2 regions of the Streptomyces sp. NPDC001816 genome follow, and region 1 is predicted to be linked to the other one. Evidence: riboswitches for the same ligand, from Rfam matches in the RefSeq annotation. Region 1 holds a riboswitch; the other holds the start of a gene.

What was found. Region 1 has a riboswitch for ZMP and ZTP ahead of ACFYZZ_RS07480 (bifunctional 5,10-methylenetetrahydrofolate dehydrogenase/5,10-methenyltetrahydrofolate cyclohydrolase). Riboswitches for the same ligand answer to the same signal wherever they lie in the genome.
Region 2: another riboswitch for ZMP and ZTP. It lies ahead of ACFYZZ_RS38730 (glycine hydroxymethyltransferase); the one in region 1 lies ahead of ACFYZZ_RS07480 (bifunctional 5,10-methylenetetrahydrofolate dehydrogenase/5,10-methenyltetrahydrofolate cyclohydrolase).

Annotation. Positions count from the first base shown of each region.
Region 1 covers NZ_JBIATY010000002.1:390,485-405,064, reverse strand. The annotation lists gene ACFYZZ_RS07565 (hypothetical protein) at 1-32, shown strand, start outside; gene ACFYZZ_RS07560 (PPOX class F420-dependent oxidoreductase) at 94-480, opposite strand; gene ACFYZZ_RS07555 (MalY/PatB family protein) at 513-1,691, opposite strand; gene ACFYZZ_RS07550 (SAM-dependent methyltransferase) at 1,925-2,755, shown strand; gene ACFYZZ_RS07545 (S1 family peptidase) at 2,916-4,301, shown strand; gene ACFYZZ_RS07540 (hypothetical protein) at 4,312-4,497, opposite strand; gene ACFYZZ_RS07535 (hypothetical protein) at 4,597-4,803, opposite strand; partial or broken gene ACFYZZ_RS07530 (gfo/Idh/MocA family oxidoreductase) at 4,848-5,162, shown strand; gene ACFYZZ_RS07525 (L,D-transpeptidase family protein) at 5,199-5,894, opposite strand; gene ACFYZZ_RS07520 (SDR family oxidoreductase) at 6,159-7,073, opposite strand; gene ACFYZZ_RS07515 (DUF4180 domain-containing protein) at 7,151-7,519, opposite strand; gene ACFYZZ_RS07510 (MBL fold metallo-hydrolase) at 7,548-8,177, opposite strand; gene ACFYZZ_RS07505 (S-(hydroxymethyl)mycothiol dehydrogenase) at 8,177-9,262, opposite strand; gene ACFYZZ_RS07500 (hypothetical protein) at 9,435-9,740, opposite strand; gene ACFYZZ_RS07495 (nuclear transport factor 2 family protein) at 9,911-10,276, shown strand; gene ACFYZZ_RS07490 (MarR family winged helix-turn-helix transcriptional regulator) at 10,301-10,846, opposite strand; gene ACFYZZ_RS07485 (hypothetical protein) at 10,907-11,746, shown strand; ZMP/ZTP riboswitch at 11,774-11,854, shown strand; gene ACFYZZ_RS07480 (bifunctional 5,10-methylenetetrahydrofolate dehydrogenase/5,10-methenyltetrahydrofolate cyclohydrolase) at 11,878-12,735, shown strand; gene ACFYZZ_RS07475 (CU044_5270 family protein) at 12,736-13,758, opposite strand; gene ACFYZZ_RS07470 (RNA polymerase sigma factor) at 13,751-14,314, opposite strand; gene ctaD (cytochrome c oxidase subunit I) at 14,313-14,580, shown strand, end outside.
Region 2 covers NZ_JBIATY010000015.1:123,457-138,036, forward strand. The annotation lists gene ACFYZZ_RS38730 (glycine hydroxymethyltransferase) at 53-1,501, opposite strand; ZMP/ZTP riboswitch at 1,534-1,625, opposite strand; gene rocD (ornithine--oxo-acid transaminase) at 1,726-2,931, shown strand; gene ACFYZZ_RS38740 (glutathionylspermidine synthase family protein) at 2,928-4,112, opposite strand; gene ACFYZZ_RS38745 (hypothetical protein) at 4,127-4,480, opposite strand; gene ACFYZZ_RS38750 (DMT family transporter) at 4,616-5,440, shown strand; gene ACFYZZ_RS38755 (hypothetical protein) at 5,704-5,961, opposite strand; gene ACFYZZ_RS38760 (PLP-dependent aminotransferase family protein) at 6,048-7,439, opposite strand; gene ACFYZZ_RS38765 (carboxymuconolactone decarboxylase family protein) at 7,487-7,987, shown strand; gene ACFYZZ_RS38770 (carboxymuconolactone decarboxylase family protein) at 7,984-8,427, shown strand; gene ACFYZZ_RS38775 (isocitrate lyase/phosphoenolpyruvate mutase family protein) at 8,424-9,146, shown strand; gene ACFYZZ_RS38780 (ABC transporter substrate-binding protein) at 9,153-10,124, opposite strand; gene ACFYZZ_RS38785 (ABC transporter permease) at 10,126-12,093, opposite strand; gene ACFYZZ_RS38790 (glycine betaine/L-proline ABC transporter ATP-binding protein) at 12,093-13,283, opposite strand; gene ACFYZZ_RS38795 (GMC family oxidoreductase) at 13,283-14,580, opposite strand, start outside.

The DNA.
Region 1 (14,580 bases):
AGTTGAAGGGCACGGTGCTCGACGCGTCGTAGCCGCCTGAAGCCTGAAGCCCTCGTCGTAGCCGCCTGAAGCCCTGGGGAAGCAGCAGCCTCCTCAGGGCTTCAGCGTCACCCGGATCCCGACCGTGCCCTCCAGCCCGCGCCGCAGCCGGCTGCCCAGCAGGGTGAGCCGTCCGACGATGCCGTACTTGCGGGCGATGAGGGCGCGGTAGCGGGCGGTGGTGGCCGCGTCGGCGATCTCGGCGGTGGCCGGGACCTGGTCGCCGGTGGGATTGCCGCGCAGGTCGCAGGGGCCGACGAGGACGTCGGCGCGCCGGCGGATGCGCTTGACCTTCCAGCTGTCAGCGGCCGTCCACGCGCCCAGGGCGTCCCCGTCCCGGATCACCCACACCGGGGTCGCGACGGGGGTGCCGTCCTTGCGGTAGCTGGTGACCAGCAGGTACTTGCCGGAACCGAGCCGGTCCAGCCGCGTGTCGTCCATTCCGGCAGTGTAGGAGGCCGCGCGCCCATTGTTCAGGCCAGGGCCGCCGCCATCCGCCGTACCCCCTCCGTGAGGATCTCCGGAGAGGTCGCCAGGTTCAGACGCACGTGCCCGGCGCCGCCGGTGCCGAAGAGCACGCCGGGGCTGAGGGCGACCCGGCCGCGGTCGAGGAACACCTCGGCGGGGTCGTCGCCGAGGCCGAGGGCACGGCAGTCGAGCCAGGCCAGGTAGGTGGCCTCGGCGGGACACGCGCGGACCGCGGGCAGGTGCTCGGCGAGCAGGTCGGTGAGCAGGCGCCGGTTGTTGTCGAGGCCGGCCAGCAGGGCGTCCAGCCATTCGGTGCCTTCGTTCAGGGCGGCGGTGTGGGCGATGACGCCGAGGTGGCTGGGGCCGTGGCTGACCTCCTCGGGCAGCCGGGCGAGATCGGCGGCGGCGCCGGGTCCGGCGACGGCCAGCGCGGCCTTGAGCCCGGCCAGGTTCCAGCCCTTGGACGCCGACATCAGCGACAGGCCGCGCTCGGCGCCGGGCACGCTCAGGTACGGCGCGTAGGTGACACCGGGGGCGACGAGCGGGGCGTGGATCTCGTCCGCGACGACACGGACGCCGTACCGTTCGGCGAGGTCGGCCACGGCGGCCAGTTCGGCGGCGGTGTGCACGGTGCCGGTGGGGTTGTGCGGGCTGCACAGCAGGAACGCGGCGCGGCCGCCGCCCGCGGTCGCCGCCCGGAACGTCGCCGCCAGCAGATCGAGGTCGATCCGCAGATCGGCGCCGAGCCTGGCCTCGACCACGCGGCGGTCCATGTGGCTCACGAACTGGTAGAACGGCGGATACACGGGCGCGTTCACGATCACCGGATCCCCAGGTTCGGTGACCAGTTTGAGCATCTCGACCACACCGAGCATCACGTCCGGAACGATCGCGGTGTGCTCCACGGCGATCCCGTGCCAGTTCCAGCGCTTGGCGGCGAACCCGGCCAGCGCTTCGGCGTAGGCGGAGCCCGCGGGGTAGCCGGTGTCCCCGAGGGTGAGCGCGTCGGTGACGGCGCGGACGACCGGCTCGGCGAGGGGTACGTCCATCTCGGCCACCCACAGGGGCAGCACGTCCTCGGGGTAGGCGCGCCACTTCATGCTCGTACGACGTCGCAGCTGCTCCAGGCCGAGGATGCGCAGCGGGTCGGGTTCGCCGGGTGTGTCGTGCGGGATGCTGGTCATGGGGCTCAAGATAGGCGGCCGTGGCGTGATCGGAAACGGGGCAAGCCGGGCGGGCATGGGCGGCCAAGGGCCGCTTCCACGCGAGCGTGACGCTTCTTCGTCGGAACCCGGTAGCCGGTCCCGGCCCGGTCCGGAGACGGAAAGCCCGGGACGTGCGGCACAGATCAACTCGGGCGTCTAGATTGCGTCTTGAATGGCGCACCTCTCTTCAGGCATCCAGGAGCTGAACCCACGTGACCGACAACCCGGCAGCCACCAACGACGTGGCCGTGTCGCTGCGCGCCCGTATCAACACCAGCCAGCCGCACACGGCCCGGATCTGGAACTACTGGCTCGGCGGCAAGGACAACTACGAGGTCGACCGCGCGGCCGGCGACCAGATCCGCCAGCTCCACCCGGGCATCGGGGAGTACGCGCGCGCCGACCGGCTGTTCCTGGGCCGCGCGGTACGCCACCTGGCCGGCGAGCTGGGCATCCGCCAGTTCCTGGACATCGGCACCGGGCTGCCCACCGCCGACAACACGCACGAGGTCGCCCAGCGCATCGCGCCGGACGCCCGGATCGTGTACGTCGACAACGACCCGCTCGTCCTCGCGCACGCCCGCGCCCTGCTCACCAGCACGCCCGAGGGTCGGACCGACTATCTGGACGAGGATCTGCGCAACGTCGACGCGATCCTCGAACACGCCTCGAAGACACTGGACTTCAGCCAGCCGGTCGCGCTGATGCTGCTCGGCGTGGTCATCTTCATCGGCGACGACGAGGACCCGTACGGTCTGGTGCGGCAGTTGACGGACCGGCTGCCGTCGGGCAGCCATCTGGTGCTGTCGCACACCATCACCAGCCCGTCGATGCCGGACGTGGACGAGGCGGTCAAGTTCTGGAACGAGCACGGCACTCCGAAGCTGACCCAGCGCACGCCCGAGGACGTCACCCGCTTCTTCGACGGTCTCGAACTGCTGGAGCCGGGCGTGGTGTCCTGCTCGCGCTGGCGCCCGGAGGACGGCGACGGCGCCGAGCCGGAGGAGGTCGCCATGTTCGGCGGGGTGGCGCGCAAGGCCTGACGGCGCCGAGCGTGAGCCGGCGGCGGGTTCGGGCCGAGAAGATCACCGCCGCCGGTGAACGCCACCGGGCCGGGCCACGTACTCAAGGTCGGGCGCTCGACGACCGGAGGGCCCCGCGGTGCCGGTAGGGGCATCGCGCGTTCGGGTTCGGGAGCCATGCATGAGGCACGCACGACGACGGGTCGTCCGGCGAGTGACACGCCTGGCGGCGGTCGGCGGACTCCTCCTGGGAGGTGCGATGGTCGCCCAGGCGGCCATGGCGAGCGAGACTCCGCCGGCGTCCGCCAGAACGCTCAGTTCGGCCGGGACGGCCGGTGACAGGGGCGCCGCGCTGGTGGCGAAGCTCGGCACAGCGCGGACGGCGGGCAGCTGGATCGGCGCCGACGGGCGGCCCGTCGTCGCGGTGACCGACGCGCAGGCGGCGCAGACGGTGCGCCGTGCGGGGGCCCAGGCGAAGGTCGTGTCGCACAGCATGAACGAGCTGAAGTCGGCCACGGCCACGCTGCGTTCGGCGCCCCGTGTGGCGGGCACCGCCTGGTCGATGGACTACCGGACCAACCGGATCGTGGTGCAGGCCGACCGTACGGTGTCGGCCGCCGACTGGTCCCGGATGTCCCAGGTCGCCGCGCGGATCGGCGCTTTCGTGCACATGGAGCGCACGAACGGCACGTTCACCACGCGGTTGAACGGGGCGCAGCCGATCCTGTCGACGGGCGGCCGCTGCTCGGCGGGCTTCAACGTGAGCAACGGGCAGAGCGACTTCATCCTCACGGCCGGCCACTGCGGGCCCGCCGGATCGATCTGGTTCGCCGACAACCAGGGCAACCAGCAGCTGGGCAAGACCGTCAGCAGCAACTTCCCCGGCAACGACTTCTCGCTCGTCCAGTACAACTCCGGCAAGGCCGGCGACGGTGCCGACGTGGTCGCGATCGGCGGCGGCAAGGGCGTGCGGATCACCGGTGCGGCCGATCCGACGGTCGGGCAGCGGGTGTTCCGCAGCGGCAGCACCAGCGGGCTGCACGACGGCCAGGTGACCGGGCTGAACTCGACCGTGAACTATCCCGAGGGCACGGTCACCGGACTCGTCGAGACCAACGTGTGCGCCGAACCGGGCGACAGCGGCGGCCCGCTGTTCTCCGAGGGCGTCGCGCTGGGCGTCACCTCGGGCGGCAACGGAGACTGCAAGACGGGCGGGACGACGTTCTTCCAGCCGATCACCAAGGCGCTGGCGGCGCTGAACGTCAAGCTCCTCGTGTCGGCGCAGAGCGCGGGCGGCGCCCAGGGCGCGGCGCCCTCCCCCGCACAGTCCGCCCCGGCCGGCCAGGGCGCGGTCGCGCCGAGCGCGGCCTCGCCCGGTTCCTCGGCGCCGGTCACGGGCACCGCACAGAACGAGACGCTGCTCGCACAGCTCACGGACACCCGGAACGTCGGTCCCGGGCTGCTGATCATCGCGGGGAGTCTGATCGCGCTGGTCGCGACCCGCTACATCCGTGCCGAGCAGGACCGCAAGGCGTACCAGCGGTACTACTCGGCGACGTGGGGCTGACGAGAGAGGTTCAGGCCGCCTGGTGCGGCTGCGGGGCCGCCGCGGCCCACTCCATCACGAGGCGCTGGTACTCCGCGCGCTGCTCGGTGGTCAGTGTCCCGCCCGACCGGCGCCACAGGGCCCTGATCTCCTCGTTGACCTCGTCGGCCGATCGCTCGGAGACGGCTTCAACAGTGGTGGACATGCTGTGAAGCATATGCCGGGGGACGTGAAGGCGCTGTGAGTAAGTACACGTGATACGGACATTTCGGACCGTGTTACTCGTCACGTCAATATGTCAAGTGGCTGCGGGAGTTCACGCCCGGTCCGTGCCGAGCACGAGGACCTGGATCGCCAACACCGCTGCTCCACGCGCCCAGTCGTGGAAGTCGGAGATCTTGGTCTCCAGGCCGACCGGAGCGGCCTGCGGGTGCCGGTGGGCGGCAATGGTCTCGCGCACCGTGCCTCCCGCCACATCCATGAGGCCCACGCCTTCCCCCGCGAGGAGGATCTTCTGCGGCATCGCGAAGTTGGCGATCTGCGCGACCAGGGTGCCCAGGGCCCGGGCGGCCTAGTCGATCACCCGGGAGGCCATGGGCTCGCCCGCACATCGCGCCGGAGCTGCGGGCCGCCTTCACCTCCGGGTCGGCGCCGGTGCACGACCGGGCCCGGCTGCCGCGGGAGTTCGACCAGCTGCACATCGGGCACGAGGGCAGCCACCACTTCCTGGTGGACGACTTCGTCACCGCGGTCGACACCCGCACCCTGCCGTCGGTGAACGCGTGGGTGGCCGCCCGCTACACCCTGCCGGGCATCGTCGCGCACGAGTCCGCGCGGCAGGGCGGGGTCCGGCTGGAGATCCCCGACTTCGGGGTCGCGCCGGACAACTGCGGCCGGTGGCCGGGCGCCTGGGCCGGCTCAGGTGCCCGGCTTGCGGCCGTACACGAAGACGTCGTCGCCCGTCCTCAGCAGCGACCAGTACTTCTTGGCGTCCGTCGTGGTCATGTTGACGCAGCCGTGGGAGCCCGGCGGGTTCCACATGCTGAGGTTGACGGAGTGGAAGGCCTGGCCGCCGTCGAAGAACTGGCTGTAGGGCATCGGCACGTTGTAGATGGTCGAGACGTGGTCGATGTCCCGCCAGTAGATCTTCTTCAGGCCGGTGCGGGTCTCGTACCCGTTACGTCCGGTGCGCACCGGCACGGGCCCGTAGACGAGCTTGTTGCCGTCCTGGATCCAGCTCAGCTGGAGCGAGAGGTTCACGCAGGCGATACGGCCCTTGTTCACCGGGCACTTGCCGTCCTTGTTCGGGTTGTTCCCGACGGCCTTCTGCTTGTTCATCAGGTCCATCACGCCCCAGGTGACGGGCCCGGCGTAGCCGATGGCGGGCGTGATGCCGTGCTTGTTCTGGAAGGCCTGGATGGCCCTGCAGTCGGCGGAGGACTGCCTTCCGTCGACCGGGCGGCCGAGGAACTTCTCCACCTGCTTCTGGTACGGCCCCGCCTGCGTGGTGCAACTCGCGGCCTGGGCCGGTGCCGCGGTGAGGGCGAGCGTGAGCGGCGCCACCAGTGCGGTGACACCCAGCGCGACCACACCTCGTCTGCGTATGTCCCCCATATCGGCCTCTACCCCTTCTCCCCTTTGTTCCCAGGGCCTCCCCCGGGTGGTTCCCCTTCGCGATTCCCGCGCTCTCGGCCTACTAGACCTGCCCCCCGACCCGACGGTTGTAGTTCCGGCCACGCTGTGACGGAACGGTGAAATTCGTCGCCGCTTCGTCGCCGCTTCGTCGCCGCGCGGGGCCGGGTCAGGCGGTTTGGCGGCGCCCATGACGAGAACTCCCTGTCCTGCCAAGCGCTTGAGACCGGACGTGCGGGCTCGGTTTCAGCGGTATCCGGTCACGTCCGCCGGCTTGCCCGGGTCCTGCACCTCGACCAGGTACCGCCAGGCGTCGGGGCGGCTGCCGTCGAGGTCGGTGAACCCGTACTCCCGGGCGAGGCCGCCGCTGGAGAGGGACTGCCCGTTGAAGCGGGCCGCTTCGGGGTCGCCGGCCAGCGCGGCGACGGCGCGGCCGACGAAGCGGGGGGTCTCGGAGATGGCGAAGTGCGGTTCGCGGTCGAGGGCGTCGCGCCAGTTGTCCTCGCGTACGCCGAAGGCGTCGAGCATGATCTCCGAGCGCAGCCAGCCGGGGGTCAGCGCGAGGGCGGTGGCGCCGCGCGGGCCGAGTTCGTGGCCGAGCGCGAAGGCCATGCGCAGCACGGAGGTCTTGGCGAGGTCGTAGAAGAGGTTCACGCGGTAGGTGTCACGGTTGTACTCGGCGGTGCCGTCGGTGACCTCCACGACCAGGCCGCCCGGGTGGCGCAGCAGGAGCGGCAGCGCGAAGTGGCTGGTGACGGCGTGCGTTTCGACGGCGAGCCGGAGCAGCCGGAGCCCGTTGTCGAGGTCGTGCTCCCACACCGGTGTGTCCCACTCGAAGAGTTTCTCGCCGCCCCAGATGTCGTTGACGAGGAGGTCCAGGCGGCCCTGTTCGTCCGCGATACGGTCCACGAGGGCTCGTACCGCGGAGTGGTCCAGGTGATCGACGGGGACGGCGACGCCGTGTCCGCCCGCCGCCGAGACGAGGTCGGCGGTGTCCTCGATGGTCTCGGGGCGGTCGTACTCGGAGCGGTGGGCGCGGGTGCTGCGTCCGGTGACGTAGACGGTGGCGCCGGCCGCGCCGAGTTCCACGGCGATGCCCCGCCCCGCGCCCCGGGTCGCCCCGGCGACCAGCGCTACCTTGCCTTCCAGCGGCCCTGACATGTCCGACCTCCCGTGCGGTACGACTCTCATCGTCGTCCACTCTCACGGGAAAGCCGGACATCTCCTGTCGCCTTTTCTCAGCGGCGCAGCTTTTCTTCCAGGTCCTCGTACCCGGTGACGAACCAGAGCTGGCGGCCCTGGTTCGACTCGTACACGAAGTCCCGCAGCGCGTCGCTCGCGTCGACGTGCCGGGAGATGTCGCCGACGACGGCGAGCCGCAGCCGGTAGTTCGCGAACTTCTGCACGACCGCACCGGCGACACCCGACCGCAGCCGGAAGAACTCGTCCGCGACCCGCTCGACCGGCACCACGACGAGTTCAGCGTCCTGCCCCATCGCGTCACCGATCAGGTCGAGGGCAGCGCCCTCGCCGTCGAGGGCGGGGCCTTCGGGGGCGCAGCGCAGAACGCGCACGTCGTGGAGTGTGTCGAGCGTGTTGGTGGTCATGGCCCTGATCGTACGGCCGGGCCTCGGGTCAGTGCCCGCGTTTGATCCACTCCTCCAGGTGGGGTGCCTCGGCGCCGATCGTGGTGGAGTCACCGTGTCCGGTGAGGACCTTGGTCTCCGGCGGGAGGGTGAGGAGCCGGTCGCGGATGGACTCGATGATCGTCGGGAAGTGGGAGAACGAGCGTCCGGTGGCACCCGGGCCGCCCTTGAAGAGGGTGTCGCCGGTGAAGACGACGCCGAGCCCGGGGTCGTACAGGCAGACGGCGCCGAGGGCGTGGCCCGGGGTGTGCAGGACGGTGAGGTCGGCGCCGGCGGCCTCGATGACCTGGCCGTCGTCGAGATGGCGGTCGGGGTCGCGGTCGGGGTGGGTGAGCTTCCACAGCGGCAGGTCGGCCGGGTGGAGCCAGATGGTGGCGCCGGTGAGGTCGGCGAGGGCGGGGGCCGCGTCGATGTGGTCGTTGTGGGCGTGGGTGCACAGGATGGCGGTGAGCCGGCGGTCGCCGACGGCGCGGGCGATGGCCTCGGCGTCGTGGGCGGCGTCGATGACGACCACCTCGTGGTCGTCGCCGACGATCCACACGTTGTTCTCCACGTCCCAGGTGCCGCCGTCGAGGGTGAACCGGCCGGAGGTGACGAGGCGTTCGATGCGGGCGGTCATCACAGCACCACCACCGAGCGCAGCACGTCGCCCTGGTGCATCCGGTCGAACGCCTTCTCCACCTCGTCGAGTTGGATGGTCTCGGTGACGAACGCGTCCAGCGGCAGGCGGCCCTGGAGGTGGAGGTCGATCAGCATCGGGAAGTCCCGGGAGGGCAGGCAGTCGCCGTACCAGCTGGACTTGAGCGCGCCGCCGCGCCCGAAGACGTCCAGCAGCGGCAGTTCGAGCTTCATCTCGGGGGTGGGGACGCCGACGAGGACGACGGTGCCGGCCAGGTCACGGGCGTAGAAGGCCTGCTTGTAGGTCTCGGGTCGGCCGACCGCCTCGATGACGACGTCCGCGCCGAATCCACCGGTCAGCTCGCGGATGGCCTCGACCGGGTCGGTCTCCTTGGAGTTGACCGTGTGGGTGGCGCCCAGCGCGCGGGCCTTCTCCAGCTTGCGGTCGTCGATGTCCACGGCGATGATCCGGGCCGCGCCGGCGAGGTTCGACCCGGCGATGGCCGCGTCACCGACGCCGCCGCAGCCGATGACGGCGACCGAGTCGCCGCGGCCGACGCCTCCGGTGTTGATGGCGGCGCCGATGCCGGCCATCACGCCGCAGCCGAGCAGCCCGGCCACGGCCGGGGAGACGGCCGGGTCGACCTTGGTGCACTGTCCGGCCGCGACCAGGGTCTTCTCGGCGAAGGCGCCGATACCGAGGGCCGGCGACAGCTCGGTGCCGTCGGTCAGGGTCATCTTCTGCTTCGCGTTGTGGGTGTTGAAGCAGTACCAGGGGCGGCCGCGCAGACAGGCCCGGCAATTGCCGCACACGGCACGCCAGTTGAGGACGACGAAGTCGCCGGGCGCCACGTCGGTGACCCCCTCGCCGACCGACTCGACCACGCCGGCGGCCTCGTGGCCGAGCAGGAAGGGGAATTCGTCCGAGATTCCGCCCTGTTTGTAGTGCAGATCGGTGTGACAGACACCGCAGGCCTGGACGCGTACGACGGCTTCGCCGGGCCCCGGGTCCGGGACCACGATCGTCTCGACCCGTACGGGCTCGTCCTTCCCCGGTGCGATCACGCCGCGTACTTCCTGCGCCATGGCCTGGCCCCTTTTCCTCGTTGTGCCTTCGGAGCCGACCCTACGCGCGAGGGCCCGTCCACGGCATGGACCACGACGGCGGCAGTGGATCTTTCGGCCGTCGCCGCGTGGTCCGGACGGGCAGCGGTGAGGGCCGTCCCCGGCGGGACGGCCCTCGGGTGCGTGGGTGGGGTCAGGCCTGGACGGCGGGCAGCAGACCGGTCACGGGCGCGACGAGGTCGGTGAGCTGGTGCAGCTCGTTCAGCCGCTGCAGTTCGCCGACCTGGTTGAGCGGGCGGAGCTGGTCCGAGACCCGTGGCATCTGTCCCTGGTGCTGTGCGGGGATGTCGCTGACGGCGAGCGAGTCCACGAGGGTCATCGGGTTGATCTGCCCGGAGTGCGGTGCGCTCGCGTCGGCCGCGTTCGCCAGCGGCGCGGCGAGGCCCGTGACGCCGACGGCCAGACCGACGGCGGCGACGATACGTCGTGTTGAGATCATGTCCTCAGCAACGGCGGCGGGCCCCGCCCGGACACGGCCCCCGGTCGCCGCTCACCCGTCAGGCGGACCGCCTCGGCTGCGCTTGCCGTTGCCGCCGGGGCGGAGGAGTCTCGGAGGTGGGGCCCGTGCGGCCTGTTCCCGCCGGGCCATGGCGCCTTAAGGAGGTCACCATGGGCGCTGCGACAGGCTCCGCCTTCGACACCGAGACACTGCGCCGGGGCATAGAAGGGAACACCGGGAACTCTCTGCTCGCCCTCTACGCGGACGACGCCGAGATCCGCATCATCGACCGCAACACCCAGCCCAGCCATCCCAAGGTCCTGCACGGTCGGCGCGAGATAGCCGAGCTGCTCGACGACATCTACAGCCGCGACATGACGCACAAGCTGGACCAGTGCGTCATCCAGGGTGACCACGCCGCCTTCTCCGAGTCCTGCGAGTACGGGGACGGCACGCGTGTCCTCGCCGAGTCCATGGTCACCCTGCGTGATGGCAAGATCGCCGAACAGATTCTGATCCAGGCATGGGACGACTAGGGAGGAAGGTCGCGAGGGCCCAGGTCACCTCCCGGCTGACCTGGACCTTCTCGGCCCGGGCGACGTTCGGCCGGGCGCGTCCCCGCTCTCGGCTGCCAGGACCAGTTTCCGCAGCAGGTCTGCAAGCGTCCGCCGCTCTTCTTCGGTCAGTGCTGCGAGCAGCGTGCCCTCACCCGCGTCCTCCGCTGCCGCATGCGCCTCGAACGCGGCGTGCCCGGCCTCGGTGAGCCGTACCCGCACCCGCCGGCGGTCACCGGTCTCGTGGGTACGGGTGATCAGCCCGGCCTCCTCGACGGCCCCGAGCCGCGCCGACAGCGCACCCCGGGTCAGGCCGAGCCGTTCGGCGAGCTGCGAGGGACTCGACTCGTACGGCGGCCCGGACCTGCGCAGCATCAACAGCATCTTGTACTGCCAGTACTTGAGGCCGTCGGAGTCCAGCACGTCCCGGCGGGCCTGGGCGGTGTGCCGGCCGAGGATCGCCAGCCTCGCGACGATCGCCTCCTTGACGGGGTCCAGCCAGTCCAGCTCGCGCGCCCAGACGGCCACGTGCCGGTCCACCGAGTCCTGCACTGTCTGCCTCCCGCAGTGATTTTCTTGTGGATCATTTTTCGCCTGACTACGTTGCCCGGCATGACCACTGCAGCGCACGCATTCGTTGATATCGATGAACTTCTGGACGCCACACGCGAGTTGAGCACCGCCGGCCGCTGGGAGCGGGCCGCGCGGCTGCTCGACGGGGTCACCGCCGACGAACCCGCCGCTCGTGCGCGGATCACCCGGGCCGCGGCCGAAGTCGCCCTGGACCGCGACTGGTTCGCAGGGACGGACACCGCGGCCGAGCGGCTCGAGGCGGCGGAGAAGGAGTTCCCGGACGGCGACTGGGACACCGGCTTCCTCCGGCTCAGGCACACCTACGGCCGGCTGCTCCTGGTCGACGGCACCCTGCGCATCGGCCCGGACGGCAAGGACCCCGAGGCGCTGGCCGCCCTCCTCGACCGGGCGCGGGAGCTGCACGACAGCGCCCCGGACGAGGTGCGGCGGGGCTGGGCGGCGATGTACCGGGGGCTGATCACGGAGAACCACTTCGCCGAGCGGGCGGCCGCCGCCGGGCACTACACGGCAGCGCTGCACGCCGGGGAGGCCGGCGCGGACGGTCTGCTGGCCCGCGAGGCGCTGCGGCATCTCGGCGACCACGACCACGACGCCGGTGACGGCGAGCGGGCCGGGGAGCGCTGGCGGCGGGCCACCGCGCTGGGCGCCCGGGCCGGCACGGTGCCCGGCACCCTGTCCCAACAGCTGTTGCTGGCCGTGTTGGCCCGGGACGCGGGCGACGAGGCGGGCGCCGTCGCGCTTGCGGCGGAGATCGTCCGCTGGGCCGGGGCGATCGGCGCGGACCGGCTGGCCGCCCAGGCGGACGCCTTCCTCGCCGGGGCGGATCCCACGGCACCCGGGTCCACGGACGCGGACTGAGTGCCGCCCGCGCGCTCGGTTAGGCTGTGGGCGGGCCGTGACTGGCGCTGAGGTGGAGTACCACCGGGGAGCGGCCCTTGGAGCATGCCGCGCGCCTGGGCGATGAAGGTCAACCCAGCTCAGGAGTGCAGATGACACAGGCCCGGCTCATGGACGGCACCGCCCTCGCCCGCCGCATCGTCGAGGAGACCGCGAAGAAGGCCGCCGATCTCACCGAGCGGACGGGCAGCGCGCCCTGTCTGGCCACGGTGCTGGTCGGCGAGGACCCGGCGTCCGTCACCTACGTCCGTATGAAGCAGAACCGCTGCCGCAAGGCCGGCATCGAGTCCCGGCACGTGGCGCTGCCCGCCGCCACGACCACCGCCGAACTCGTCGGCGCCCTACGGGAGTTGTCTGCCGACCCGACCGTGCACGGCATCCTGCTGCAGCACCCGGTGGGCGACCACATCGACGAGCGGGCCGCGTTCGAGGCGATCGCGCCGGAGAAGGACGTCGACGGCGTCACCTTCGCCTCGTTCGCCACGATGAGCTTCGGCCTGCCGGGCTTCGTCTCCTGCACGCCCGGCGGCATCATCCGGCTGCTGGACGAGTACGACGTCGACCCGGCCGGGAAGCGGGCCGTGGTGGTGGGCCGCAGCGCGATCCTGGGCAAGCCGGTGGGCATGCTGCTCCTGGCCCGGGACGCGACCGTGACGTACTGCCACTCGCGCACCCGGGATTTGTCGGCGGCGGTCCGCGAGGCGGACATCGTGGTCGCCGCCGTGGGCCGGCCGCGTCTCATCCGGGGCCAGGACATCAAGCCGGGCGCGGTGGTCGTCGACGCGGGGTACAACGCGGGGAACGTCGGCGACGTCGACTTCGACTCGGCCGTGGAGCGGGCCTCGCTGATCACGCCGGTGCCGGGCGGTGTCGGCCCGATGACGATCGCCACGCTGCTGGAGCAGACCGTCGACGCCGCGGCAGCCGCCGCCCGGCGGCTCGGCGTGTGATCAGCGCATCCAGGCGCGGTACTCCATGACGTCCCCGGCCTTGACCCGGTACTCGGGCTCGGCCCGGGTGAAGGTGGTCTCCATGCCGAGGACGGCGCCGGTGCGCGGTTCCAGGATCAGCATGTGGCGCAGGCCCCGGGTGTCGTACACGTACGCGTGTCCGGGGCGGCCCAGGCGATCGGTGACCTCGCCGGCCGGCCGCAGCCCCTCGGCCTCGGCGAACAGCCGGACGAGGGCCGCCGACTCGCGGGCACCCGGGGTCCAGTGGTCGAGCAGTTCCCCGACGGCGTCGAACAGTTCGGCGGTGCTCAGCGGGGCCGTGCTGCGGTTGATCTCGGGCCGGGCGATCTCGGTGAGGTAGGCCCGCAGACGCGCCGCGGTGTGCGGCGGGGTTCCCTCGGGCGGGGCGTCGTTCCACATCGGCGGGTAGGTGGTCCGGCTGATCACATGGCCGTCCGCCACCTCGTGCGGGTCGTCGCCCTCGTCGGTGAGGACCGGGCGGCCGGGCCTGCGCGGGTCGGTCGCGACGACCAGTTCGGTGTGGCTGTCGTCCGCCCGCCAGCGCACCACCCGCTCCTCGGGGACGGTGACGGGGTGCTTGCCGTCGCTCATGCCGAGGCTCCACGACTGCACGTGCGTGCCCTTGCGCAGGCGCGGTGAGCCGCCCGCCGCGGCCGCGTCGGCCAGGGCGACCATCTCCCGCAGGGGTACGGGCGTGGAGGGGAGCCGGACGGTCAGCGGGCGCGGCGCGGCGACGGCCCGCGGTGTGCTCGGACCGCCGAGCACGGCGTTGCCGGCGACCACGAGGACGACGGCGGTGGCGGCGAGGCTCCAGACCAGCCGGGCGCGCGGGGTACGGCCGGGGAGCGCCGGAAGCAGCCGGAGCCTGCGCCGTGGACGGTCCTCGTGCAGCAGTCGCTCCAACTGCCGCTCGGCGCGGTGGTCCAGCGGACCGTCGCCGAAGTGGGGGCCGTCGGTCGGCGCCGGGTTGGCGCGGCGGAGGAGTTCGAGTTCGTCAGCCATGTCGGTGGTCCTCGCAGAGGGTCGCGTCGGCGGGGGCGGGCAGGGCTGGTGCGGCGGGCCGCATCCGGTCGATCTCGGCTCTCAGCCGGCGCCGGGCCCGGTGCAGCCGCATGATCGCCGCCCGTCTGCCGCAGCCGAGGGCCACCGCGATCTCCGCGGCGTCGAGTTCCTCCCATGCCGCGAGGCGCAGCACCTCCTGGTCCGCCGGGGAGAGCCGGGCCAGCGCGTCGTGCACCCAGGCGCCCGGGGCCTCGGTGTCGGGGCTGTCCATGATGTGCCGGCCGTGGGCCGCCTCGTCGTTGCCCAGCCGGTCCACCAGCCTGCGCCGCCGTCCGTAGCCGCGTACCGCGTTGGCCAGGCAGTTGCGTGCCACGCCGTACAGCCAGGGCAGCGGCGCCTCGGGCAGGTCGGACCGGCGGCGCCAGGCCACCGTGAACACCTCCGCCACCACTTCCTCCACCTCGTCGGCCCGCCCCTGCAGTCGTCTGGCGACATAGCGGCTGACCGCCCAGTAGTGCTCGCGATAGGCAGCGGCGAAGATCTCGTCGTTGCTCATGTTCGGTTCGTGTCCGGCACCCCCCGGATCGTCACACCCTTCGTCCGTGATGCTTGTCGCGCCGTCCGAGTGTGACCGACGGGCCGGGCGCGGACACAGGCGGGGCGTGAAGAGGATCCAAAACATCAGGGCCATCAGGGCCGTGCGGTGGCTGACGACCACCGATCACAAGACCATCGGAACGCTGTATCTGACGACGTCGTTCGCGTTCTTCCTGATCGGTGGTGTGATGGCGCTGCTCATGCGCGCCGAGCTGGCCCGTCCGG
Region 2 (14,580 bases), on a different contig from region 1:
CGCATATTTGATGCGGCCCCGCGCCCCTGGGGCGTCGCCCCTCAGGGAGTGATCAGCCCAGGTCGACTTCCGGGTACAGCGGGAAGCCTGCCACCAGGTCCGTTGCCCTCTGTGCGATTTCCTGGGACACCTTGTCGTCCAGGACGTGGGCCGCCTTGGACGGGGCTCCCGACTTGGTGGTGCCCGGCTCCGTCGTCGTGAGGACCCTGTCGATCAGGCCCGCGACCTCGTCCATCTCCGCCGTGCCCAGGCCCCGCGTAGTGAGGGCCGGGGTGCCGATGCGGATGCCGGAGGTGTACCAGGCGCCGTTCGGGTCGGCCGGGATGGCGTTGCGGTTGGTGACGATGCCCGAGTCGAGGAGGGCTGTCTCCGCCTGGCGGCCCGTGAGGCCGTACGACGTCTCCACGTCGATCAGGTTGAGGTGGTTGTCCGTGCCGCCGGTGACCAGGGTGGCGCCGCGCTTCATCAGGCCCTCGGCGAGGGCGCGCGAGTTGTCGACGATGCGCTGGGCGTAGTCCTGGAACGAGGGCTGACGGGCCTCGGCGAGGGCGACGGCCTTCGCGGCCATGACGTGCGGGAGCGGGCCGCCGAGCACCATCGGGCAGCCGCGGTCGACCTGGTCCTTCAGGGAGTCGTCGCACAGGACCATGCCGCCGCGCGGGCCGCGCAGGGACTTGTGGGTGGTCGTGGTGACGATCTGGGCGTGCGGGACCGGGTCGAAGTCGCCGGTCAGGACCTTGCCGGCGACCAGACCGGCGAAGTGGGCCATGTCGACCATGAGGGTCGCGCCGACCTCGTCGGCGATCTCGCGCATGATGCGGAAGTTCACCAGACGGGGGTAGGCGGAGTAGCCCGCGACGATGATCAGCGGCTTGAAGTCGCGGGCCTGGGCGCGCAGCGCCTCGTAGTCGATCAGGCCCGTGGCCGGGTCGGTGCCGTAGGAGCGCTGGTCGAACATCTTGCCGGAGATGTTCGGGCGGAAGCCGTGGGTGAGGTGGCCGCCGGCGTCCAGGGACATGCCGAGCATGCGCTGGTTGCCGAAGGCCTGGCGCAGCTCGGCCCAGTCGGCCTCGGAGAGGTCGTTGACCTGGCGGGCGCCGGTCTTCTCCAGGAACGGGGCCTCCACGCGGTCCGCGAGCACGGCCCAGAAGGCGACGAGGTTGGCGTCGATGCCGGAGTGCGGCTGGACGTAGGCGTGCCGGGCGCCGAAGAGCGCCTTGGCGTGCTCGGCGGCCAGGGACTCCACGGTGTCGACGTTGCGGCAGCCGGCGTAGAAGCGGCGGCCGATGGTGCCCTCGGCGTACTTGTCGCTGAACCAGTTGCCCATCGCCAGCAGGGTGGCCGGGGAGGCGTAGTTCTCGGAGGCGATCAGCTTCAGCATCTCGCGCTGGTCGGCCACCTCCTGGCCGATGGCGTCGGCGACGCCCGGCTCGACGGCACGGATGACGTCGAGGGCGGCGCGGAAGGCGGTGGACTCGGTGGAGAGGTGCTGCTTCGGCATGGGGACCTCCGGACGGTGTGCGTACAGCGTTCACGTTCGGCCCAGGCGCACGGCACTGTTTTCCCGCTCGGGCCGCTCCCCGATGGTCCGTCCCATCCCTAGCGCGCCAGTCACGGCCCGCTGATCAGCCTACCGGGCGCGCCGGATCGCGCAGGTCCCGCGTCCACCATGCGAGCGAGGATAAGAAGGGGGTGCATCCGACTCTCTGGCCCTTTGGAGTTCCCGTGAACGCTACGGAGACGCTCATCGCCGCCGCCGACGCCCACAGTGCGCACAACTACCACCCGCTGCCGGTGGTCGTCGCCACCGCGGAGGGGGCCTGGATGACGGATGTCGAGGGGCGGCGCTACCTCGACCTGCTGGCCGGGTACTCGGCATTGAACTTCGGCCACGGCCACCCGCGGCTGGTGGCGGCGGCCCGGGCGCAGCTGGAGCGGGTGACGCTGACGTCGCGGGCGTTCCACCACGACCGGTTCGCCGCGTTCTGCACCGAGCTGGCCGCGCTGTGCGGCATGCAGATGGTGCTGCCGGTGAACACCGGCGTCGAGGCGGTGGAGACCGCGGTGAAGACCGCCCGGAAGTGGGGGTACCGGATCAAGGGGGTGCCCGCCGAGATGGCGAAGATCGTGGTCGCGAGCGGCAACTTCCATGGCCGTACGACGACGGTCATCAGCTTCTCCACCGACCCCGAGGCGCGGGCGGACTTCGGGCCGTACACGCCGGGCTTCCAGATCGTGCCGTACGGCGACCTGACCGCGATGCGGGAGGCGCTCACCGAGAACACGGTCGCGGTGCTGCTCGAACCGATCCAGGGCGAGTCGGGGGTGATCGTCCCGCCGGCCGGCTATCTGCCGGCGGTGCGGGAGCTGACCCGGCAGCGGGACGTGTTGTTCATCGCCGACGAGGTCCAGTCGGGTCTTGGCAGGACCGGGCGGACCTTCGCGTGCGAGAACGAGGGGGTCGCACCGGATGTGTACGTGCTGGGGAAGGCGCTGGGCGGCGGGATCCTGCCGGTGTCGGCGGTGGTGTCGAGCACCGAGGTGCTCGGGGTGTTCGGGCCGGGTGAGCACGGATCGACGTTCGGCGGGAACCCCCTGGCGTGTGCGGTGGCGCTGGAGGTGATCAGGATGCTGCGGACGGGCGAGTACCAGGCGCGGTCCGCCGAGCTCGGCGAGCATCTGCACCGGGAGCTGGGCGCCCTGCTCGGCACCGGCAAGGTGACGGCGGTGCGCGGGCGGGGGCTGTGGGCCGGGGTCGACATCGCGCCGAGCGTCGGGACGGGCCGGCAGGTGTCCGAGCGGCTGATGGACCGGGGTGTCCTGGTGAAGGACACCCACGGTGCGACGATCCGGATCGCGCCGCCGCTGGTGATCAGCAAGGAGGACCTGGACTGGGGTCTCGCCCAGCTGCGGGAGGTCCTGGCGGCCTAGAGGATCACGTGCGGCAGGAAGCGGGCGTACTCGTCGGTGATCAGGCCCGAGGACTCGCGCAGGCCGAGGCCGGCCGGCTCGTCCCGGACGACCCAGGCGCCGAGGACGAGGTGGTTGCCGTCGAAGGCGGGCAGCGGGGCGAGCTGCTGGTAGCAGCAGGGCTCGTCGCGTACGACGGGTTCGGCGCCGGGCTCGTGCACGGTCACGCCCGCGCCTTCCCGTCCGAGCAGCGGCTTGGCGACATAGCCCGTCGGCCCGGCCAGCTCGCGCGGGCCGTCCAGGTAGGCGGGCAGCAGGTTCGGGTGGCCGGGGTACAGCTCCCAGAGGATCGCCAGCAGGGCCTTGTTGCTCAGGAGCATCTTCCAGGCGGGTTCGATCCACAGGGTGCTGCCGGTGCCGCCGCCGTTGTCCAGGGTGTCGAGGACATGCCCTGCGAAGGCGTCGGTGGTGAGCCACTCCCACGGATAGAGCTTGAAGATGCTGCGGATGAAGCGGAGCCCGTTGTCCACGAAGCGGCCGGAGAGGGTGTCCCAGCCGATCTCCTCCATGGAGATCCAGTCGGTGGCGAGGCCGGCCTGTTCGGCGGTCTCCTTCAGGTAGGCGACCGTCATCAGGTCCTCGCCGAGTTCGTCGGCGGAGGAGTGCGCGAAGTGCAGCGGGCTGCCCGGCGGGAGCAGCGCGGCCTGCTCGCGCCAGGCGTCGACCAGGCGTTCGTGCAGGGAGTTCCACTGGTCGGCGCCGGGGAAGCGCTCCTCCATCCAGAACCACTGGGGGGAGGCGGCCTCGACCAGCGAGGTCGGGGTGTCCGCGTTGTACTCAAGCAGCTTGGCCGGGCCCGTGCCGTCGTACCGCAGGTCGAACCGGCCGTAGACGGAGGGGAGTTCGGCGCGGCGCCGCCAGGCCTCGGTGACGGCCTCGGCGACGCGCGGGTCGGTGATGCCGAGGTCGGCGAGGCGGCCCTCGGCCACGATGTGCTCGGCGGCCGCGAGGCACATGCGGTGCAGTTCCTCGACGGTCTCCTCCAGTGCCTCGACCTCGTCCAGGGTGAAGACGTAGTAGGCGCTCTCGTCCCAGTAGGGGCGCAGTGAGCCGTCGGGGTGGCGGGTCAGGGGGTAGACGAGCCCCTGCTCCTCGACGGTCTGCTGCCAGCCGGGGCGGGGGGTGGTCGTACGGCGTTCCATGGGGCGTTTCCTCGTCAGCCGCCGGAGCTGCCGTGGCCGCCGCCGAAGCCGCCACGGTGGACGCCGCCGTGCGAGCCGCCCGAGCTGGAATGCGAGCCGGAGCCCTTGCTCGGCTTGGTGAAGGAGCCGCCGCTCACCCAGGAGCCCTTCTTCTTGCCGCCGTAGTACCAGGCGCCGTTGACGAAGGCCTTGGTGGACTTGCAGTTCTTGTCGGAGACGACCTTGTAGCCCTTGGCGAGCCGGTAGCTGTCGCGGTCGACGCAGCGCTTGTCCGGGGCGGAGGAGCAGGCGGTCAGGGCGGTGGCGAGCAGGCCCATGCCGCCGAGCAGAACGGTTCCTGAGCGAAGGCGTCGTCGTGCGGTGTCCATGCTGGTGTCTCCCCGTTGGCCGGCCTGCCCGTTGGCTGGCCTGTTTTCGGCGGTCAGCCTAGAGAACGGTGAGAGCGGCCTTCGAGGCGGGTTACCGGTTCACCCCTCGCCTAGAGTCACTTCGTGCTCTTTGGAATGGTGTGTGCCCTGGCCGCGGCGGTCTGCTTCGGTACGGCGACGGTGTTGCAGGCGATCGCGGCGCGGGAGGCCGGAACTGGCGGGGGCGGCGAGGCGGCACTGCTGCTGCGGGCGCTCAGGCAGTGGCGGTACTTGGCGGGCCTTGCGCTGGACGGTCTTGGCTTCCTGTTCCAGATCGCCGCGCTGCGCTCGATTCCCATCTACGCGGTCAGCGCGGCACTGGCGTCGAGTCTGGCGGTGACCGCGGTGGTCGCGGCGCGCCTGCTGCGGGTGCGGTTGAGCGGTATGGAGTGGGGCGCGGTGGGCGTGGTCTGCGTCGGGCTCGCGATGCTGGGGGTGGCGTCCGGGCCGGAGGGCGAGCAGGAGGGTTCGGACGTCCTGAAGTGGGCGATGCTCGCGACGGCGGTCGGCATGCTGGTCCTCGCTCTGCTGGGCGGGCGGCTGTCCGGGCGGCTGCGGGCGCTGGTGCTGGGGCTGGGAGCGGGTTTCGGATTCGGGGTCGTGGAGGTGTCGGTCCGCCTGATCGACTCGCTGCGGTTGGCCGATCTGCTCACCAACCCGGCGGCCTACGCCCTCCTGATCGGCGGCGCCGCCGCCTTCATCCTGCTGACCTCCGCCCTGCAGCGCGGCGCGGTGACGACGGCGACGGCCGGCCTGGTGATCGGCGAGACGATCGGCCCGGCGGCGATCGGCGTGATCTGGCTCGGCGACCGGACGCGGGAGGGCTTCACCTGGCTGGCTGTGCTGGGGTTCGCGGTGGCGGTGGCGGGGGCGTTGGCGCTGGCGCGGTTCGGGGAGGCGCCGGTGGCGGAAGAAGCCTGAAGCCGCCTCATCGAACACGCCACTCGCTGGGTGCCCAGGACGAGCCCTGGGCACCAGGGGCAGCATGCTTCTACACCGTCACTCCCCGTCCGCCGCAGGGTCGTTCGTGGTCGACCCCTGCCGCCCTCCCCTGCAACCCCCTGGCCCAGGGCGTCAGGGATTGAGGTCCAGTACGCGGACCGGCTCGCCGATCCAACGGTCGGGGGAGGTCGTAGCGATGATCGCCCCGTCAGGCCGGTCCGGGGTCGGTTGCATCGCGTCGCTCACCGGGCAGCCGCCTGTGCCAGCCGCCGGTCCAGCTCGCTGTCGAGGTCCCGTTCCTCAGCGGGAGTCGGCGCATAGCCGGTCCACTCCTTCAAGGCAGCGCGGGCCTGCTCGGCCCGCCCGGCCCGCTCGGCGGGGGTGAGCAGGGTTTCGGCGAGCCGGGCCAGGTAGGCACGCAGCGACATGCCTTCGCCTGCCGCTATGGCGGCGAGCCGGTCCCGTGCTTCCTCAGGGATACGGACGTTGGCGTCAGGCACCTTCGGGCTCCTCTCCACCCTCCAAGCTACGGGTACGTACCGTAGCCGGTTGCAGCGCTGGCCGGCCGGACTCACCTCAGTCACCCTCAAGGCAACACCCTGCACAACGCCTCCAACGCCCCCGCCCACGCACTGTCCGGCGGCGTCCCGTACCCCACCACCAGCGCGTCCAGCGGCTCGGAGACGGCCTCCGGATGCCGGTGGAAGGCGAGCCCGTGCAGGGCCAGGCCCTGCCAGGTCGCTGCCTGGATCACCGACTGCTCGGTGCCGGGAGGCAGCCGCAGCACGGCGTGCAGGCCGGCCGCGATCCCGGTGACCCGGACGTCCGGCGCGCGATCGGCAACGGCGGCGGCCAACGCATCACGGCGGCGCCGGTAGCGCAGGCGGGAGGAGCGGACGTGGCGGTCGTACGCACCGGACACCATGAACTCGGCCAGCGTCAGCTGGTCCAGCGCTCCGCAGGTGTCGATGCGGCCCTTGGCCGCGGCCGCCTCCTCCACCAGGGACGGCGGCAGCGCCATCCAGCCGAGGCGCAGGCCGGGGGCGAGGGACTTGCTGGCGGTGCCGAGGTAGACGACCCGGTCGGGGTCGAGGCCCTGGAGGGCGCCGACGGGCTGGCGGTCGTAGCGGAACTCGCCGTCGTAGTCGTCCTCCAGGACCAGCCCGCCGGTCCGCCGCGCCCACTCCACGACGGCGGTCCGCCGGTCGGGGTGCAGGGGCATGCCCATCGGGAACTGGTGGGCGGGGGTGACGAGTACGGCACCCTCGTCGCTCAACGCGCCCGGGTCGGTGCCCAGTTCGTCGTAGGGCAGCGCGGGTGTCGCAAGGCCCGCGCTCCTCAGCAGCCCCCAGTGGACGTCGAGCCCGTACGACTCCACCGCGACGGTCCGCACCCCGCGCGCCCGCAGCAGCGCCCCGAGGATGCGCAGGGCGTGCGAGAAGCCCGCGGTGATCATGATCGTGTCGGGGTCGGTGCGGACGCCGCGGGCGCGGGCGAGGTAGCCGGCGAGGGCGGTGCGCAGTTCGGGGCGGCCGCGCGGGTCGCCGTAGCCGAGGGCGTCGAAGGGGGCGGCGGCGAGCGCGCGGCGGGCGGCCTTGAGCCACTCGGTGCGCGGGAAGGCGGCGAGGTCGGGGCTGCCGGGGATGAGGCTGCAGGCGGGGCGGCCGGGTGCGCGGCGCCGGGGTGCGGCAGTGTCGGCCGGCGGGGCGACGGCCCGCTCCGCCACCCTCGTGCCGGAGCCCTGGCGAGCGGTGAGCCAGCCCTCGGCGACCAGGTCGGCGTAGGCCTCGGCGACGGTGTTGCGGGCGATGCCCAGGTCTGCGGCGAGGCTGCGGGAGGACGGCAGCCGGGTGCCGGGGGCGAGGCGGCCGGTGCGGACGGCGTCCCGCAGTGCGTCGGTCAGACCGCGGCGCAGCCCGCTGGAACCGGCCGGTTCCAGGTGCAGGTCGACTCCCAGAGTGGCCCATGAATTCGCCATGGAAATGGACCATACCCCTGGGCATCCTCGCTCCTAGGGTCGAAGACATGAGCACTGCAGAGGAAACCGTCAAGTACGCCACCGAACAGACCCCACGGCTCAGCTGGGCCGAGCACGCGCCCGAGGTCTACAAGGCGATGATCCGCCTGGACACGGCCGCGAAGCAGGGCCTCGACCCGGCGCTGTACGAGCTGGTGAAGATCCGCGCCTCGCAGCTCAACCACTGCGCGTTCTGCCTCGACATGCACACCAAGGACGCGCTCGCCGCCGGCGAGAGCGTGGAGCGGATCGTGCAGCTCAGCGCGTGGGAGGAGTCGCGGCACTTCTACACCGAGAAGGAGCTGGCGGCGCTGGAGCTGACCGAGGCGGTCACCGTCCTGACCGACGGCTTCGTGCCGGACGAGGTGTACGACCGGGTCGCCGCACACTTCGAGGAGGCGGAGCTGGCCCGGCTGATCGCCGCGATCACGGTGATCAACGCGTGGAACCGGTTCGGCGTGACCACCCGGATGACCCCGGGCCACTACCAGCCGGGGCAGTACAGGTGAGCCGTACCCAGCTGCTGGACCGCGAGGTCGGCCTGGCCATGTCGGCGCTGAGCGCGGCCGCCAAGCAGGGGCTCGGCGATCCCGTCCTCGCCGAGCTGGTCATGATCCGAGCCTCACAGATCAACCACTGCGCGTTCTGCCTCGACATGCACCTCCGGGTGGCCCGGAAGGGCGGCGAGTCCGAGGACCGCATCCAGCTGCTGAACGCCTGGGAGGAGGCCGAGGACCAGTACAGCGAGCGGGAGCGGGCCGCGCTGGCGCTGACCGAGGCAGTCACCGTCCTCACCGACGGCTTCGTGCCGGACAAGGTGTACGACACCGCCGCCAAGCACTTCAGTGAGGCCGAACTCGCCCATCTCATCGGCCTGATCACCGTCATCAACGGCTGGAACCGTCTCATGGTCAGCCGCCGTGTTCCGCCAGGGGGCTACCAGCCATGAGCAAGGTGGATGTGTTCCGCAGCCTGCACCGCAAGCGTGCCCAGGGCGATCCGCTGGTCCTGCCCGGCCCCTGGGACGCGGCGAGCGCCCGGGTGTGTGTCGAGGCCGGGTTCCCGGCGCTGGCCACGCCGAGCGCGGGGGTGGCCGCCTCCCTCGGGTACGAGGACGGGGCGACCCCGGCCGACGAGATGTTCGCGGCGGTGGCCCGGATCGTGCGGGCGGTGGACGTGCCGGTCTCGGCGGACGTCGAGGGCGGGTACGGGCTCGCACCGAAGGAGCTGGTCGAGCGGCTGCTGGAGGCGGGCGTCGTCGGGTGCAACCTTGAGGACTCCAACGGGGGTGTCCTCAAGGACCCGCACGAGCACGCCGAGTACCTCGCCGAGGTACGCTCGGCCGCCGCCGACCGGCTCTTCGTCAACGCCCGCGTCGACACCTTCCTCCACGGCGACGGCGATCCCGACCGGGCCATCGAGCGGGCCGCGGCCTACGTGGCCGCGGGTGCGGACTGCGTGTATCCGATCCTCGCTCCGGTGGACGTGCTGCCCCTGCTGCGAGCCGGGATCCAGGGCCCGCTCAACATGTTCGCCCGGCTGGACGGCGAGGGCCCCTCGCCCGCCGTGCTCGGCGAACTCGGGGCCACCCGCGTCACGTTCGGGCCGGGGCTCCAGCGGCGCGCCACCCAGGCGCTCCGCGAGATCGCCGACGGCCTCACGCAGTAGGCCGGGTCAGGACAGCCACTTCTTCCACACGGAGGGATGGCTGTCCACCCACTTCTTCGCCGCCTCCTCGGGCGAGAGCTTCTGGTCGGCGATCATCAGGGAGACCTGGTTCTGGTCCTCGGTCGTCCACCGGAACTTCTTCAGGAAGGCCGCCGCCTCGCCGCCGGACTTGGCGAAGTCCGCGTTGAGGTACTTCTGCAGCGGGGTGTGCGGGTAGGCGCAGGCGACCTTGGCCGCGTCCGCGTCGCAGCCCTCCTTGTACGGCGGCAGCTTCACCTCCGTCATGGGGACCTTCTTGAACAGCCACTGGGGTGCGTACCAGTAGCTCAGGAAGGGCTTCTTCTCCTTGGCGAACTGCTTCATCTGGGTGATCTGGGCCGCCTCGGAACCGGCGAAGACGACCTGGTAGTCCAGCTTCAGGTTGTTCACCAGGGCCTTGTCGTTGGTGACGTAGGACGGGGAGCCGTCCATCAGCTGGCCCTTGCCGCCGCTCTCCGCGGTGCGGAAGAGCGGGGCGTACTTGTTCAGGTTCTTCCAGTCGGTGATGTCCGGGTGCTGCTCGGCCAGGTACGTCGGGACGAACCAGCCGATGTGCCCGGTCACCCCGAGGTCGCCGCCGCGGGCGATCGTCTTCTTGTCGGTGACGTACCGCTTCTCCTGGTCCGGGTGGCCCCAGTCCTCCAGGATGGCGTCGACCCGGCCCTGGCTGAGCGCGTCCCACGCGGGCACCTCGTCCACCTGGACGGTGTCGACGCGGTAGCCCAGCTTGTGTTCGAGGAGGTACTGGGCGACGGCCACGTTGGACTGCGCGCCCACCCAGGACTGCACGGACAGGGTGACCGTCTTCGCGCCCTGGGCGTTCGCGAACGGCGACGCCTGCTTGGTCATGTCGGCGGCGCCGCAGCCGGTGGTCAGTCCCAGAACGGCGACGGCGACGGCGACAGGGACACCGACGGGGACAGTCTTACGGAATCGCATGTCACGCTCCCTTCTTCGCACGGCGTTCGGTCGGCTGGGTCACCCGGTCGAGCATCAGGCCCAGGCAGACGATGGCCGCGCCGGCGACCAGGCCGGTCGCCAGGTCGCCCTGGGCGAGGCCGAAGGCGACGTCGTAACCGAGGGCGCCACCGCCGACCAGGCCGCCGATGATGACGACGGCGAGGACCAGGACCACGCCCTGGTTGGCGGCGAGCAGCAACGACCGCCGGGCGAGCGGGAGCTGGATCTGCCACAGCTGCTGGCGGCCGGTCGCGCCGAGCGAGCGCGCCGACTCCAGCGCGGCCGGGTCGACCTGGCGCAGGCCCTGCGCGGTGATCCGGACGACGGCCGGCAGGGCGTACACGACGGCCGCGGCGACGGCGGGCGCGCGGCCGACGCCGAACAGGGCGACGACCGGGATCAGGTACACGAACTGCGGCATGGTCTGGAAGACGTCCAGGACCGGGCGCAGCGCCCGTTCGACACGGTCGCTGCGGGCGGCCGCGATACCGGTCGCGAAACCGAGGACGAGGGTGACGGCGACGGCGGCGAGCACCTGGGAGAGGGTGTCGAGCGAGGGCTCCCACACCCCGAGCACGCCGATCGCCGCCATGGCGAGGACGGCTGTCAGGGCGGTGCGCCAGGTGCCGATGAGCCAAGCCAGCGCGGCGACGACGAGCAGCACCGCCCACCAGGGCAGCCACTGCAGGCCGCTGCGGACGGGGTCCAGGATCCAGGTGGTGAAGTGGCCCGCCCAGTCGGCGGTGCCGCCGACGACCGGGACGCCGGAGTAGAGGTGGGCGGTCATCCAGTCGACGGCGCGGTTGACCGGTTCGGCGATGTCCAGGCTCCAGGAGGCGGGCCAGTCGAGGGCGCCGAGGAGGCGGGTGGCCAGGGCCACGGCCACGGTGGCGGCGAGGGCGTAGGGCCAGCCGATGGTACGAGGCCGGGGGGTGCCGTCTCCTGCGGCTGCGCTGCCGTCTCCCGCGGCTCCCGCGGCGGCGGTGACGCGGTCCAGGACCACCGCCAGCAGCACGATCGGGATGCCGGCCGCGAGGGCCGCGCCCACGTCGACGGAGGCGAGGGCCTGGTAGACACGGTCGCCGAGGCCGCCGGCGCCGATGACGGAGGCGATGACGGCCATGGACAGCGCCATCATGATCGTCTGGTTCAGGCCGAGCAGGAGTTCCTTGCGGGCCAGCGGGATACGGGCGGTCAGCAGCCGCTGGCGGGCGGTGGCGCCGAGCGACTCCACGGCCTCCAGGACTTCGGGGTCGGCGCCGCGCAGGCCCAGCGCGGTGAGGCGGGCCATCGGCGGGGCGGCGTAGACGACGGTGGCGAGGACGGCCGCGGGGACGCCGATGCCGAAGACCAGGACGACGGGGAGGAGGTACGCGAACGCCGGGAGCACCTGCATGGTGTCCAGGACCGGGCGCAGGGCGCGGTCCAGGCGGTCGGAGAGGCCCGCGGCGAGGCCGAGCAGGGCGCCCACGGCCACGGAGGCGAGTACGGCGACCACCATCAGCGCGAGGGTCTGCATGGTGGGCACCCACATGCCGAGCGCGCCGCAGGCCAGGAACGCGATCGCCGTGCCGGCGGCCAGACGGACGCCGCCGAGGCGCCAGGCCACGAGGGCGCCGAACGCGGTGACGCCTGCCCAGCCTGCGGCGAGCAGGGTGAGGTAGACGGCGCGTACGGCCAGTACGACGGCGTTGCTGACGTAGCCGAAGAAGTAGAGGAACAGGGGGTGGCTGTCACGGTTGTCGATGACCCAGTCGCTGGCGGTGGCCAGGGGCTTGGAGAGGTCGACGGTGAGCGCGTGCGGCCAGGCGTTGCTTCCCCAGTGGCTGTTGACCAGGGGTACGAGGATCGCGGCGATGCCGGCCAGGGCGAGGAGCTTGGCCGCGGCGCGGTTTCTCAGGAAGCCGGGGATTGCTGTGTTCGCCGTGGGGACGGTGAGCGTTGCCATCAGACGTCCTCCGGGCTGGTGCGGGGCCGGGGCGGGGTCGCTTGCCGGCGCTTGCCGGGTGCCGCCGTCTGTGGGACGGGCGCCGCCCCAGCGGCACGACTGCCCGCAGCTATGTCGGCGTTGCTGCCCGAGGCGACCGCAGCATCGCCGCCCGCAGACACGCCGGCCACCACGTCCAGCAGCTGCTCGTGGCCGACGACCCCCAGGCACTTCCCCGCGTCCATCACCCGGGCCGGTGCGCCCGCGCGGGCCACTGCCTCGATGGCCTCGGCGACCGGGGCGTCGGGGGTGACCGCGGGGCCGGTCCCGGTCTCCTGCGGGTGGGCGGGGCGCATGGCCGTGCGGCAGGTGACGACCTGCTCGCGCGGCACGTCGCGGACGAACTCGCGGACGTAGTCGTCGGCCGGGGAGGAGACGATCTCCTCCGGGGTGCCGAGCTGGACCACGCGGCCGTCGCGCATCAGGGCGATACGGTCGCCGAGCTTGAGCGCCTCGCTGAGGTCGTGGGTGATGAAGACCATCGTGCGGCCCTCCTCGCGGTGCAGCCGGACCACTTCGTCCTGCATGTCGCGGCGGATGAGGGGGTCCAGGGCGCTGAAGGGCTCGTCGAACAGCAGCACCTCGGGGTCGACGGCGAGCGCGCGGGCGAGTCCGACGCGCTGGCGCTGGCCGCCGGACAGCTGGCCGGGGCGGCGCTTCTCCATGCCCTCCAGGCCGACCTTGGCGACGAACTCGGCGGCCCGCTTGCGCCGTTCGGACTTTCCGACGCCCTGGATCTCCAGGCCGTAGGCCACGTTGTCCAGGACCGTGCGGTGCGGGAGCAGGCCGAAGTGCTGGAAGACCATCGCGGCGCGGTGCCGGCGCAGTTCGCGCAGGCGGGCCTTGTCCATGGCGCGTACGTCCTCGCCGTCGATGGCGATGGTGCCCGCAGTCGGCTCGATCAGCCGGGTCAGGCAGCGCACCAGGGTGGACTTGCCGGAGCCGGACAGGCCCATGACGACGAAGACCTCGCCCTTGCGCACGTCGAAGGAGACGTCCCGGACGGCGGCCGTGCAGCCGGTGCGGGAGCGCAGCTCTGCGGGGGCCAGCGTGCTGAGTTCCGGGTCGGCCGGAACACGGTCGGCCTTGGGGCCGAAGACCTTCCAGAGGCCGTTCACCGAGAACACGGGCGACTGAGTGGTCGTACTCATCACGCACCACCTCCGATCAGGTCGACGGCTTTCTCCCCGACCATGAGCACCCCGATCATCGGGTTGACGGCGGTCATGGTCGGGAAGACGGAGGCGTCGGCGATGCGGATGCCGTCGAGGCCGCGGATCCTCAGCTCGGGGTCCACCACGGCGAGTTCGTCGTCGACGCCGCCCATCTTGCAGGTGCCGGCGGGGTGGTACACGGTGTGGGCGACCTTGCGGGCGTACTCGCTCAGCTCGGCGTCGTCCACGATCTCCGGGCCCGGGCAGACCTCGCGCTTGAGCCAGCCGGCGAGCGGCTCGGCCTTGGCGATCTCGCGGGCGATGCGGATGCCGTCGACCAGGGTGCGGGCGTCGTAGTCGTCCTCGTCGGTGAAGTACCGGAAGTCCAGGGCCGGCTTCACGGACGGGTCGGCGCTGGTCAGGTAGAGGCGGCCGCGGCTCTTCGGCTTGGGGATGTTGGGGGTCATCGAGACGCCGTACTGCGGGCGCTCGTAGCCGAGGCGCTCCGGGTTGTCCGTGAACGGGATCTGGTAGAAGTGGAACATCAGGTCCGGGCCCGCGTGTTCGGGGTCCCGGCGCACGAACAGGCCCGCGTCGGAGTCCATCGCGGAGTTCTCCGGGATCGGTCCGTGGGTCTCCCAGACGATGACCGACTCGGGGTGGTCGAGCAGGTTCTCGCCGACGCCCGGCAGGTCGTGCACGACGGGGATGCCGAGCGCCTCCAGGTCCTCGCGGGGGCCGATGCCCGAGTGCATCAGCAGGCGGGGCGAGTCGACGGCGCCCGCGCACAGCAGAACCTCGCCCCGGGCCCGTATCAGCAGCTCCTCGCCGTCCTTGGTGCGCACGTGGACGCCCTCGGCGCGGGTGCCGTTCAGCTCCAGCCTGTGCGCCCAGGTCTCCAGGAAGAGGTGGAGGTTCGGGCGCTCGTCCATCACCGGGTGCAGGTACGCCACCGAGGCGGAGGAGCGCTTGTTGTTCTCGGGGTGGTAGGCGAGGTCGAAGAAGCCGGCGCCCTCGGTGAACGGTTTCTTGTTGAAGCCCTCGACGCGGGGCACGTCGAGCGCCTTCTGGGCGGCTTCCACGAAGTCGCGGGCGATGGCGTTCCGGTCCTTCTCGTCCACGGAGACGATGTTGTTGAGGAGGCGGGCGTAGTAGGCCTCCATGGGGACGGCGCCCCAGCCCTTGGCGCCGGCCGCCTCCCACTCGTCCCAGTCGGACGGGAGCGGCTTGAAGGAGATCAGGGTGTTGTGGGAGGAGCAGCCGCCGAGGACGCGGGCCCGGCTGTGCCGGATGT